One region of the Arthrobacter sp. JUb119 genome, then DNA from elsewhere that is predicted to be linked to it. Evidence: riboswitches for the same ligand, from Rfam matches in the RefSeq annotation. Region 1 holds a riboswitch; the other holds the start of a gene.

Region 1 (4,892 bases):
TGCGCCGAGAGTGGCTTTCCAATCATTGTTCGCCTTGATGCCATAGCCAAAGCAGATGTGAACTACGGTCTCGGCTTTGAGCCCCTCGCAGGCGCGCTCCAGGGCCGCAATGCCCCAGTCTGCGACCTCGTCGAAGAAGACGTTGAAGGCAGGCTCGTCAAACTGGATAACATCCACTCCGGCGGCTTCAAGCTGGCGGGCTTCCTGGTTCAGGATGGTAGCGAATTCCCACGCCAGCTTCTCCCGGCTGCGGTAGTGCGCATCGTACAAGGTATCAACCATGGTCATCGGGCCAGGCAGGGTCCACTTGATCTGCCGGTCGGTCAGCGTGCGCAGGAACTTCGCGTCCTCAACGAATACCGGCTTTTCGCGCTCGACGGCACCAGCCACGGTGGGAACACTGGCGTCATAGCGGTTGCGGATGCGCACGGTCTCGCGCTTCTCGAAGTCGACGCCGCTCAGGTGCTCAATGAACGTGGTGACAAAGTGCTGGCGGGACTGCTCGCCATCAGAAATGATGTCGATGCCGCGCTGGTCCTGCTCGAGGACCGCAGCGCGCATGGCGTCCTGCTTGCCTTCGCGCAATTGCTCGCCTTCAAGCTTCCATGGGGACCAAAGCTTTTCAGGTTCGGCAAGCCATGAAGGCTTGGGCAGGCTGCCGACAATTGATGTGGGGATAAGCGGGGAAGTCATGAGTTATCTTTCGGAATCTTAGGCGACTGGAGTCGGGTAGGAGGAAGACCACTGATCTAGCAGTTGGCGATTCGGGATGATGAAATGCTCTTCGGTGAACTTGCCTTGGATCTTGCCCAACTGAGTTCGTTCTTCGCGGTCATAAAAGACGCGAGTGGGGGAGAAGTCTTCGGCGCCCAGGCTCGGGTGGTACACAGAAGGAGCGGCCGAATTGGCGTTATAGATTTCCGGGCGATAAATCTTCTGGAACGTTTCCATCGTGCTGATGAGGCTGATCAACTGCAGATTCGTGTAATCGTTGAGTAGGTCGCCGCGGAAGTAGAACGCCAGCGGGGCAACAGCGCCTGGTGGCATGAAGTAGCGGACGCTCAAACCCATTTTTCCGAAGTACGCGTCGGTCAATGAATTTTCGTCCTGCTGGTATTCCAAACCGAGTACGGGGTGGCTGTTGCCGGTGCGGAAATAGGTCTTGGAAGTCGAGACGCTAATGCAAACCACCGGCAGCTGGGCAAAACGCTCACGGTATGCCTGTGAAATCAAAAAATGTTGGAAGAGCTGTCCGTGGAGATCACCAAAATCTTCTGGAAGCACCGGAGCTCCGCTGCCATTGCACGATGCCGGGAGCACCACGCTGAAGTCGTAATCGCGGACATAAGAAGAGAAATTATTGCCGACTATTCCCTGGGTTCGAGTGCCTAGGAGTTTATCCACGATCGTGGTTTCAAGCACTTCTAAAAGTGGAAATTCCTGATCGGTATTATCGGCAGAAAAATGCACATTTGCTGAAATGATTTCCAATTCCAGCGCATAGCGGTCACCTTGGGGATTGTCCCAGTGAGCTAGTGAATTGAAGCGGCGGTTGATCATCGTCAGGGCATTGCGCAGGTTCTCTTCGCGGCGTTCTCCGCGCGCCAAATTAGCGAAGTTTGTCGTGGTTCGAGAATTCGCTGAAGGGGAGTAATTCTCGTCGAATCTTGTGGTGCTAATGCTGAAATTTAATGCGTCTGCCATGATGGCCAATCTGTATTTGGGAGGCCTGGGCAGGCCGAGGGAAAGTCGTTGCGTCAATCATGCAGGGCGATTCTTGATATCAGGTAACTCGATATAACTATGGATTCATATAGACTCGACCTATGGTTCAGGGAACGAACGGTCTGACACTGCAGCAGCTTCGCTATTTTGTGGCGGTGGCCTCCGAGGGGTCGATCTCGGCTGCCGCCGACCTGATTTACGTCGCACAGCCTAGCATGTCCGCGGCGATGAAGGAGCTTGAATCACGGGTCGGGCGCACCTTGCTGATGCGCTCAGCCAGGGGAGTCACGCTCACCGCCGAAGGCGCAGAATTCCTCGGCTATGCCCGGCAAGTCTTGGAACAAGTGGAGCTTCTTGAGCATCGCTACCTCGGCCGTCCCTCAGCCCGGCGACTGCTGGGCGTCTCCACTCAGCACTACTCCTTTTCGGTGGATGCCTTTGTCCGGATGGTCCAGGCCAGCGGCGCCGAGGAGTACCAGTTTTCGCTGCGTGAGACCCGCACCGAAGAGATCATCGAGGACGTGCGCACGCTGCGCAGCGACATCGGAATCCTCTACCGCAACGACTTCAACCGGAAGGTCATCGACAAGCTGCTGCGCGAGTCCCGGCTGGTTTTCCACCCGCTGTTCCTCGCCGACCCGCACATCTTCGTATCGCGCAGCAACCCGCTGGCCACCCGAACCCAGGTCACGCTCGAAGACCTCGAAGACCTGCCCCGGCTGACCTTCGACCAGGGCGCGAATAATTCCTTCTACTTCGCCGAAGAGGTGCTCTCCACGCGCTCCAGCCAACGCGAAATCCAGGTCTCGGACCGCGCCACCATCTTCAACCTCATGATCGGCTTGGGCGGGTACACGATCTCCACCGGCATCATCAGTGACGAGCTGGATCCCTCCATCGTTGCCATCCCGCTGGCCATCGAGGAGCGTATCGAGATCGGCTGGATTGACCACGCCGCCATCCCGCTCACCGACCAGGCCCAGCGCTACCTGCAAGAAGTGCGAACGGTGGTCGCCAGCTTCGGGGTAGAAGTGCTCGGCTGAGCCGCCAGCAGCGTAACCGCCGGTCATGGAGCACCGGCGCATCGTCACAAACTTCCAGAAAAACCCCTGCATCACGCCGATTCCGCTCAAAAGCTCGCTTCACAAAAGGGTTCAGGCCCCCGCGTCATCATGACAAGGCGACGACATATGAAGCGCAGCGGCCTTGTATGAAGCCGGGCGCCGGATACCGCTTGCACCGGTTGCGGCGGATAGCCAACCATGGAAGAACAACCCATCAAGAGCGGCTGAGAGATCTGGCTCGGAGACGCCGCAGCAACCATCGGGAAACCGAAAGGTGCTACCGCCAGGAACGATGGAGCAGTTCCGAACGCGTTTTTGCGTAGCTTCGTGCCGCCGCACGATGCCAATCGGTGCACTCCCTCGCAGAGAATCGAGGAGGAGCCATGAGCCAGGAAACCGACGCGGTGCACGCAGGGTACCGCCCGAGCGGAGACTTCCGCCCGATGCTGCCGCCGCTGCACAATTCCGCAGCCTACCAATTCGCATCGCACGCCGAAGCGATCGAGAAGTTCGCGCTGCGCCAGGCCGGCTTCACCTACTCGCGCACCGGCAACCCCACCGTGTCCATCCTCGAACAGCGCGTGGCCGCCCTGGAAGGCGGGGCCCACGCGGTGGCCACCGCCACCGGGCAGGCCGCCGTGGCCCTGTCCCTGCTGGCCCTGACCCAGGGCCCCAAGCACATTGTGGCCTCTTCCTCGCTCTACGGCGGCACCGTGGACCTGTTCACCGACACCTTCGCCGACTTCGGCATCCGCATCAGCTTTGTCGACCAGGCCGATCCGTCCGCCTGGGCCGCTGCCATTGAGTCGGACACCCGCGCGTTCTTCCTGGAGTCCGTCTCCAACCCGCTGTGCACCGTGGCCGATCTGCCCGCCATTGCGGCCGTTGCCCACGAGCACAACATCCCGGTGGTGGTCGACAACACCCTGGCCACGCCGCTGAATATTCGGCCACTGGAAATCGGTGCGGACATCGTGGTGCACTCGGCCACCAAGGGCCTGGCCGGACACGGCTCGGTGCTCGGCGGCGTGGTGGTGGACTCGGGGAAATTCGACTTCTCCGATCCGCTACGCTGGCCGCAGATCGCCGCTCCGCGGGTGCGGCTGAACAACACCTCGCTGCTTGAGCGCCACGGACCGGCCGCCTACGCGATGCTGGTGCGTTCCAAGTTCCTGCACGATCTGGGCCCGACCCTCGCCCCGGCCAGCGCCCAGGGCATTCTGGCCGGCATCGAGACCCTGCCGGTGCGCGCCACCCACGTGCAGCGCAGCGTCACCACGCTGATCGGCACTCTGGCTTCCCACCCGGGCATCGCGGCCATCCACCACCCGTCCCTGCCCAGCCACCCCAGCCACGAGCTGGCGCGGACGCTCACGCCCAAGGGCACCGGCTGCGTGCTGGCCATCGAGCTGGCCCACCCGTCGCTGGTTTCCCCGGTGATCGACGGGCTGGCGCTGATTTCCCTGGCCGCGAATGTGGGGGACACCCGCACCATGGTCTCCCACCCGGCCACCATGACGCACTGCCGGCTCTCGGAGCAGCAGCTGGCCGCCGCGGGCCTGAACACCTCCACCCTGCGCCTGTCGGTGGGATTGGAAGACCCCGCCGACCTGCTCGCAGATATCACCCAATCGCTGGATCACGCACTGGCCGCAACCCAGGCCACCGCCGGCACCAAGGAAGTGAGTTTCGCATGAGCGGCTTCAACACCCTCGCCGTGCACGCCGGCCAGTACAAGGATCCGCACACCGGTGCGGTGATCCCGCCGATCTACCAGACCAGCACCTTCATCCAGGACGGCATCAACGTGCTGCGCGCCGGGCACGAATACTCGCGCGGCTCCAACCCGACCCGCAACGGGTTCGAATCCCAGCTCACCGCGCTGGAAGGCGGCGCCGCCGGCTTCTCCTTCGCCTCGGGGATCGCGGCCGAAGACGCGCTGCTGCGCGCAGTGCTGGCGCCAGGCGATCACATCGTGCTGGGTGCCGATGGCTACGGCGGCACCAACCGGCTGATCTCCAAGCTGCACGGCAAATGGGGGATCACCTCCTCGGCGGTGGACATCACCAACCTGGACGCGGTGCGCGCCGCGATGCGCCCGAA
Region 2 (4,892 bases), 100 kb from region 1:
GCCGCAACTAGTTCGGCATAGGTCAGGCCAACTACCGCCATGATGCCACCGCCAACCAGCATGGCCAGCGTGGCTCCGAACGGGCCGGCGGTGGTGATCCAGTCGCCGGTGAGCACGACCCAGCCAAAGCCGATCATCGCGCCCACGCCTATGGCCAAGGCGTCCCAGCGGCCGAGGACCTTCTTGAGGCCTGGTTCTGCGGTGCGGTTCTTCGCGGTTTTTCCTGACATGGCAACCCCTTCTGGAAAGTTGGTCAGGATCACACTATGCAAAAACGCGCTTAAGGGTATTGGATGTTTTGACTACATTTCAGGCTATTTTGCCCAAATCAGGAGGCTAGGCCTCGCCGGAGCGCTTCTTGCTGGCTTTCACCAGCGCGCGGTCGACCTCGTGAATGCCCAGGCAGAAGCCTGCGGACATGACCAGCGATTTGATAGTCAGTTCGGAAAGGTCATCAGCTACGTACACCAGCTGGATCGGTCCGGCCAGGACCAGCAGGACACCTGTCCACAGCACATACGCCCACGAGGTGCGCGCCTGCGCCATCACCGGGAAGCGTGCCCGTCGGCGAATCGTCCGCACGCCAATGGTGACAATGACGACGGCCAGAATCGCGGCGCCAATGAAGAAGAAATTGCGTTGGGTGCGGATCCAGGTCAAGGTGGTGCCAATAAGAACGCCGAAAAGTATCGAAGCCCACCAGCTGATACTGCGCAGTTGATCTTGCGCAGCGGTTGGTTCGCCTGTCCTCACGCCTCTCCCATCACTGATTGTCCCGAGCGCCCGGAACAACGCATCGTTCCTAGAATACGCGGTTCATCTCCCCGCAGACGAACGCGCAGCCGCACTGCGCATGCCGTGCCATGGCAGCAAGCGCAAGGGATTGGCGTCATGAGAGGATCAGCGTCCAGGTAACCACGGCAACCTCATCAGAATCGTTTTCCCAGCTATGCGGTTCACGCCCGGGGAAGGTGATCGTATCGCCTGCTTCGAGTTCTACGCGCTGATCAGGCAATACCAGGATGAATTTTCCAGCGATCACGTGCAGCACTTCCAGCTCGCAATCCACCGAATACAGCTCCGCTTCACCGGTGCCCTTGGGCGCAATCTCGGCGCGAATCATCTGCACCCGCTTCTCGCTGCGCGGCGTGACCAGCTGCTCCGTGATGCCGTCACCGCCCAGGGAAACACGGGGTGCCTGCTCCAGTCGGACCAGTTTCGTTTCAGGAACCTCGAAGAGGGTACCGACCTCCATGCCCAGCACTTCGCACAACCGCAAAAGAGTGGAAACCGAAGGGCTGGTCAGGTCGCGCTCCACACGCGAGAGGAAACCCTTGGTCAGTCCGGATAGCTCGGCGACCTGGTCAATGGTCATACGCTGGGTCTGGCGCACCCCGCGCAGCCTCGCACCGATATTGATCGCGGCACCGGTTGGTTCAACTGGCAAGGTTTTCATCGTTTGGCTCCTCGACGTTTTCTGCAGCAACAACCGCAACCACTTTGGCTTCAAGGCCTGCGGGGCAAGTTTACCAATGGTAAACACACCGCGCCCTCTACCGCGAGACTGCAGCGCTCACTAGACTCTGCCCATGGACAGCACCAAGGACAAGCTCTGCGGGTACCTGAACGACGCGCGCGAGAATGCGATCTACAAGGCAGAAGGCCTCGCCGAACACCTGGCACGCACTCCGCTCACCCCTACAGGCACCCATATCCTGGGAGTACTGCACCATTTGGCGATCAATGAATACGAATATTTCGGCACCTGCCTCAAGCGCAGGGCCGATGACCGCTACGTTCGCGAATTCATTGCGCCGCATGATCCCGACGCGGATTTCCTCCCGCCAGCAGATATGGATGCGCAACAGCTGATCGGCCTGTATCGGAAAGCCATCGCCTTCGCCGATGAAGCCATCAGCGATCTGCCCCTGGACTGTCCCGTAGAGGTACCGTGGTGGGGGCCAGCTGGCAAAACCACCTTGGACCACCTGCTCATCCATGCGCTCGCCGAAACCTCCCGGCATGCAGGGCATCTGGATATTATCCGCGAGCAGCTCGATGGCCGTGCTGGCTGGACCGCGCAACTGGATCTGCTGCCCGGCTACACCGCGGGGCAATGGGCCGAACAACGCGAGAAGCTGCAGCAACTGGCCAATGCCTTTGCCCCGGGCAGCTGAGCCGCAGTCATATTACGCATTCGGACTTCACCGGGCCCTACCGCCGGCGGTACCATCGGAAATGTTGCTTCACGAGACGCGGCGCCAAGCTCCGACTGGCCGCGCACCAACCCCAAGTTCATGGGTGGTTCGGATGAGGAAGCGGTCCGCGCATCAACAGGTGCACGGGCAAGAGCTCGCAAGAGAGTTGACCTCCATGGCATATCCGATTCTGCCCGTCATCGACCGCCAGACCGGCCAAGTGCAGTTCAAGGCCGAGGGGCGCTGGCGCACCCGCTACGTTGCAGATCCGCTCAGGCTTGAACGGCTCATTGCCCGTTGCGCCCGCAGGCCGACCTATGATCCGGCCACTTCTGAATTGCAGCTGGTGCTGCCGGTAGCCGGAAATCCCGCGGGCAAGAGAATTGCTTTTAGCCTTGCCAAATTCCCAAGTGCAGGAGCCCTGACTAAACTGGGTGGTTGATCCGATCCACGGGTTTCATTGGAAAATCCATGTTCCAGGAGAGTCATCGTCGCGATGCCACAGCACCCAGAAACCGAACCTACCAAAGCGCAGATCCAGCGATGGCGCAAGTATCTCGCAGATGAAGTCGCCGAAGGCTCCATCTACAGGGCCCTCGCGGAAAAGAAAACCGGTCAAGAACGGCAAATCCTGCTGGGCCTTGCAGAGGCGGAAGCCCGCCACGAATCCCACTGGCGCGTCCTGCTCGGCGAGCATTTCAAGGAAGTCCGCCCGTCGCTGCGACGCACCATGCTGCGTTTCCTGGCATTGCATTTCGGTTCGGTCTTCGTGCTGGCCATGGCCCAGCGCTCCGAAAGCAGTTCGCCCTACCGCGACGACAAGGACGCCACCGCGCAGATGGCGGCCGACGAACAGGTCCACGAAGAGGTCGTCCGGGCGCTGGCTACAGCAGGCCGTGCGCGCCTTTCGGGCAACTTCCGCGCTGCGGTCTTCGGCGCCAACGACGGGCTGGTTTCCAACCTGGCGTTGATCATGGGTATCGGTGCGACCGGTGTTTCAGCGACCTTCGTGCTGTTCTCCGGTGTTGCCGGTTTGCTGGCCGGCGCACTGTCCATGGCAGCTGGCGAATACGTCTCGGTGCGTTCCCAGCGCGAGCTGCTGACCGCCTCGCGACCAACCCAGGTCACGCTGACCGCCGCCCCGAACCTCGATCTGGACGCCAACGAGCTGGTGCTGATCTACAAGGCCCGCGGCATGAGCGATGAAGATGCAGCGCACCGGGCCGCAGAACGCATGGGCCTGTTCACCTGCGATTGCAACCCCGACTTCTCGTTGAACCCGGAAGGCCGCGGCGAAGAACTCGAGAAGGAGCACCAGGAACTGGGGTCGGCCACCGGCGCGGCGGCCACCTCGTTCATCCTTTTCGCTTCCGGCGCGGTCGTGCCGATCCTGCCTTATATCCTTGGGCTCTCCGGCATGACCGCGATCCTCGTCTCGGTAGTCCTGGTAGGCGTGGCCCTGATGATCACCGGAGGGATCGTGGGACTGCTTTCCGGTGCCTCCCCGCTCAAGCGCGGCCTGCGCCAGCTAGCCATCGGCTGGGGCGCAGCGGCCATCACCTACTGCTTGGGCCTGATCTTCGACGTCAGCATCGGATAGCAGCCTGCTGCGATTCGAATGCCGGTACAGCTTTGGCTCTACCGGCATTTTCCATGCCGTGCTCTAGCTGTTCTCCGGCCGCCGGGTACGCCGGCGCAGGGTTTGCATGCTCTGGATGAACTCCATCGCTTCTTCGGCGGTTTCCACCAGAGCAATCTTCTGTTCCATGACACGGTCCTTGGCCAGGGCCTGAAGCAGCGGCCAAGCAGGCAGATCCCTCGTCCAATAGTCCTTGCCGATCAGCACCATCGGCACCACGCGAGCACCGGTAGCGTAGTAGTTTTCGCAGGCATCCTGGAAGATTTCCTGCACCGTGCCGGCGGCCCCGGGCAGAACTACCAGCCCGCCGTTGGACTGCTCCAGCAAACTCGCTTCACGAATGGAATTGGTGAAGAACTTGGCAATCTGGGTGGCAAACAGATTCGGCGGCTCATGGCCGTAGAACCAGGTTGGCACGCCCAGGGACTGCCGCTGGCTCGGGAAACGCTCCTTGACCATCAGCGCAGTTCTCGCCCAGCCGGTGCGCTGATGGATCGCATCTGGCGCTTCGGCCAGCATCTGCAATGCCGTAGCGACATCTTCTTGCCCGTAATCGGCCAGCCACGCACCGGCGTTGGCGGCTTCCATTGCGCCGGGGCCTCCACCGGTGGCGACCGCGTAGCCGGCCCGGGTAATCATGCGCCCAAGCTCCAAAGCTTGCGCATACTGCGCAGTGCCCCGGCTCATCGCATGCCCGCCCATCACCCCGATAATCGGGGTTTCCTTGAACGTGCCCTCGTACACCGCCGAGACCAGCGCCTGGCCAATGTGGTGATCATGCAGGGTTCTTGCCAGCGCATTGCTATCGCTATCGGAATTCACCGCTGCATGCTGCTGGGAGTACGCGTAGATCTTCGCATCAGGCACATGCTCGTAGGTCTGCGTCCGGATCCCCGAGTACAACTCATGCGGCGAATACAAGCCGCGAGCCACCGTCTCGAAGGGAACCTCCTCCCCCGAGCTCATGCACAGCCCGCCAGTGGCTTGCACGATCTGCGCTCCTTGCGCGGAATACTGGCAATCGATGAATAGCGCTTCGGAAAGATCCAAGGATT

The links. A riboswitch is a leader RNA that binds a small molecule or an ion and turns the genes downstream of it on or off. The one in region 1 is predicted to bind S-adenosylmethionine.
Region 2: it holds a riboswitch for S-adenosylmethionine, as region 1 does, so the genes downstream of both, M2368_RS06270 (hypothetical protein) here and M2368_RS06700 (O-acetylhomoserine aminocarboxypropyltransferase/cysteine synthase family protein) in region 1, are expected to answer to the same signal.

What each region holds. Positions count from the first base shown of each region.
Region 1 covers NZ_JANUFE010000002.1:143,242-148,133, forward strand. Annotated here, with positions in the region: gene M2368_RS06685 (methionine synthase) at 1-693, opposite strand, end outside; gene M2368_RS06690 (DUF1852 domain-containing protein) at 712-1,704, opposite strand; gene M2368_RS06695 (LysR family transcriptional regulator) at 1,827-2,768, shown strand; SAM riboswitch class I at 2,998-3,088, shown strand; gene M2368_RS06700 (O-acetylhomoserine aminocarboxypropyltransferase/cysteine synthase family protein) at 3,173-4,486, shown strand; gene M2368_RS06705 (cystathionine gamma-synthase) at 4,483-4,892, shown strand, end outside.
Region 2 covers NZ_JANUFE010000002.1:43,273-48,164, reverse strand. Annotated here, with positions in the region: gene M2368_RS06290 (APC family permease) at 1-230, opposite strand, end outside; gene M2368_RS06285 (hypothetical protein) at 337-753, opposite strand; gene M2368_RS06280 (cupin domain-containing protein) at 890-1,456, opposite strand; gene M2368_RS06275 (DinB family protein) at 1,590-2,177, shown strand; SAM riboswitch class IV at 2,245-2,358, shown strand; gene M2368_RS06270 (hypothetical protein) at 2,374-2,640, shown strand; gene M2368_RS06265 (VIT1/CCC1 transporter family protein) at 2,695-3,798, shown strand; gene M2368_RS06260 (LOG family protein) at 3,862-4,892, opposite strand, start outside.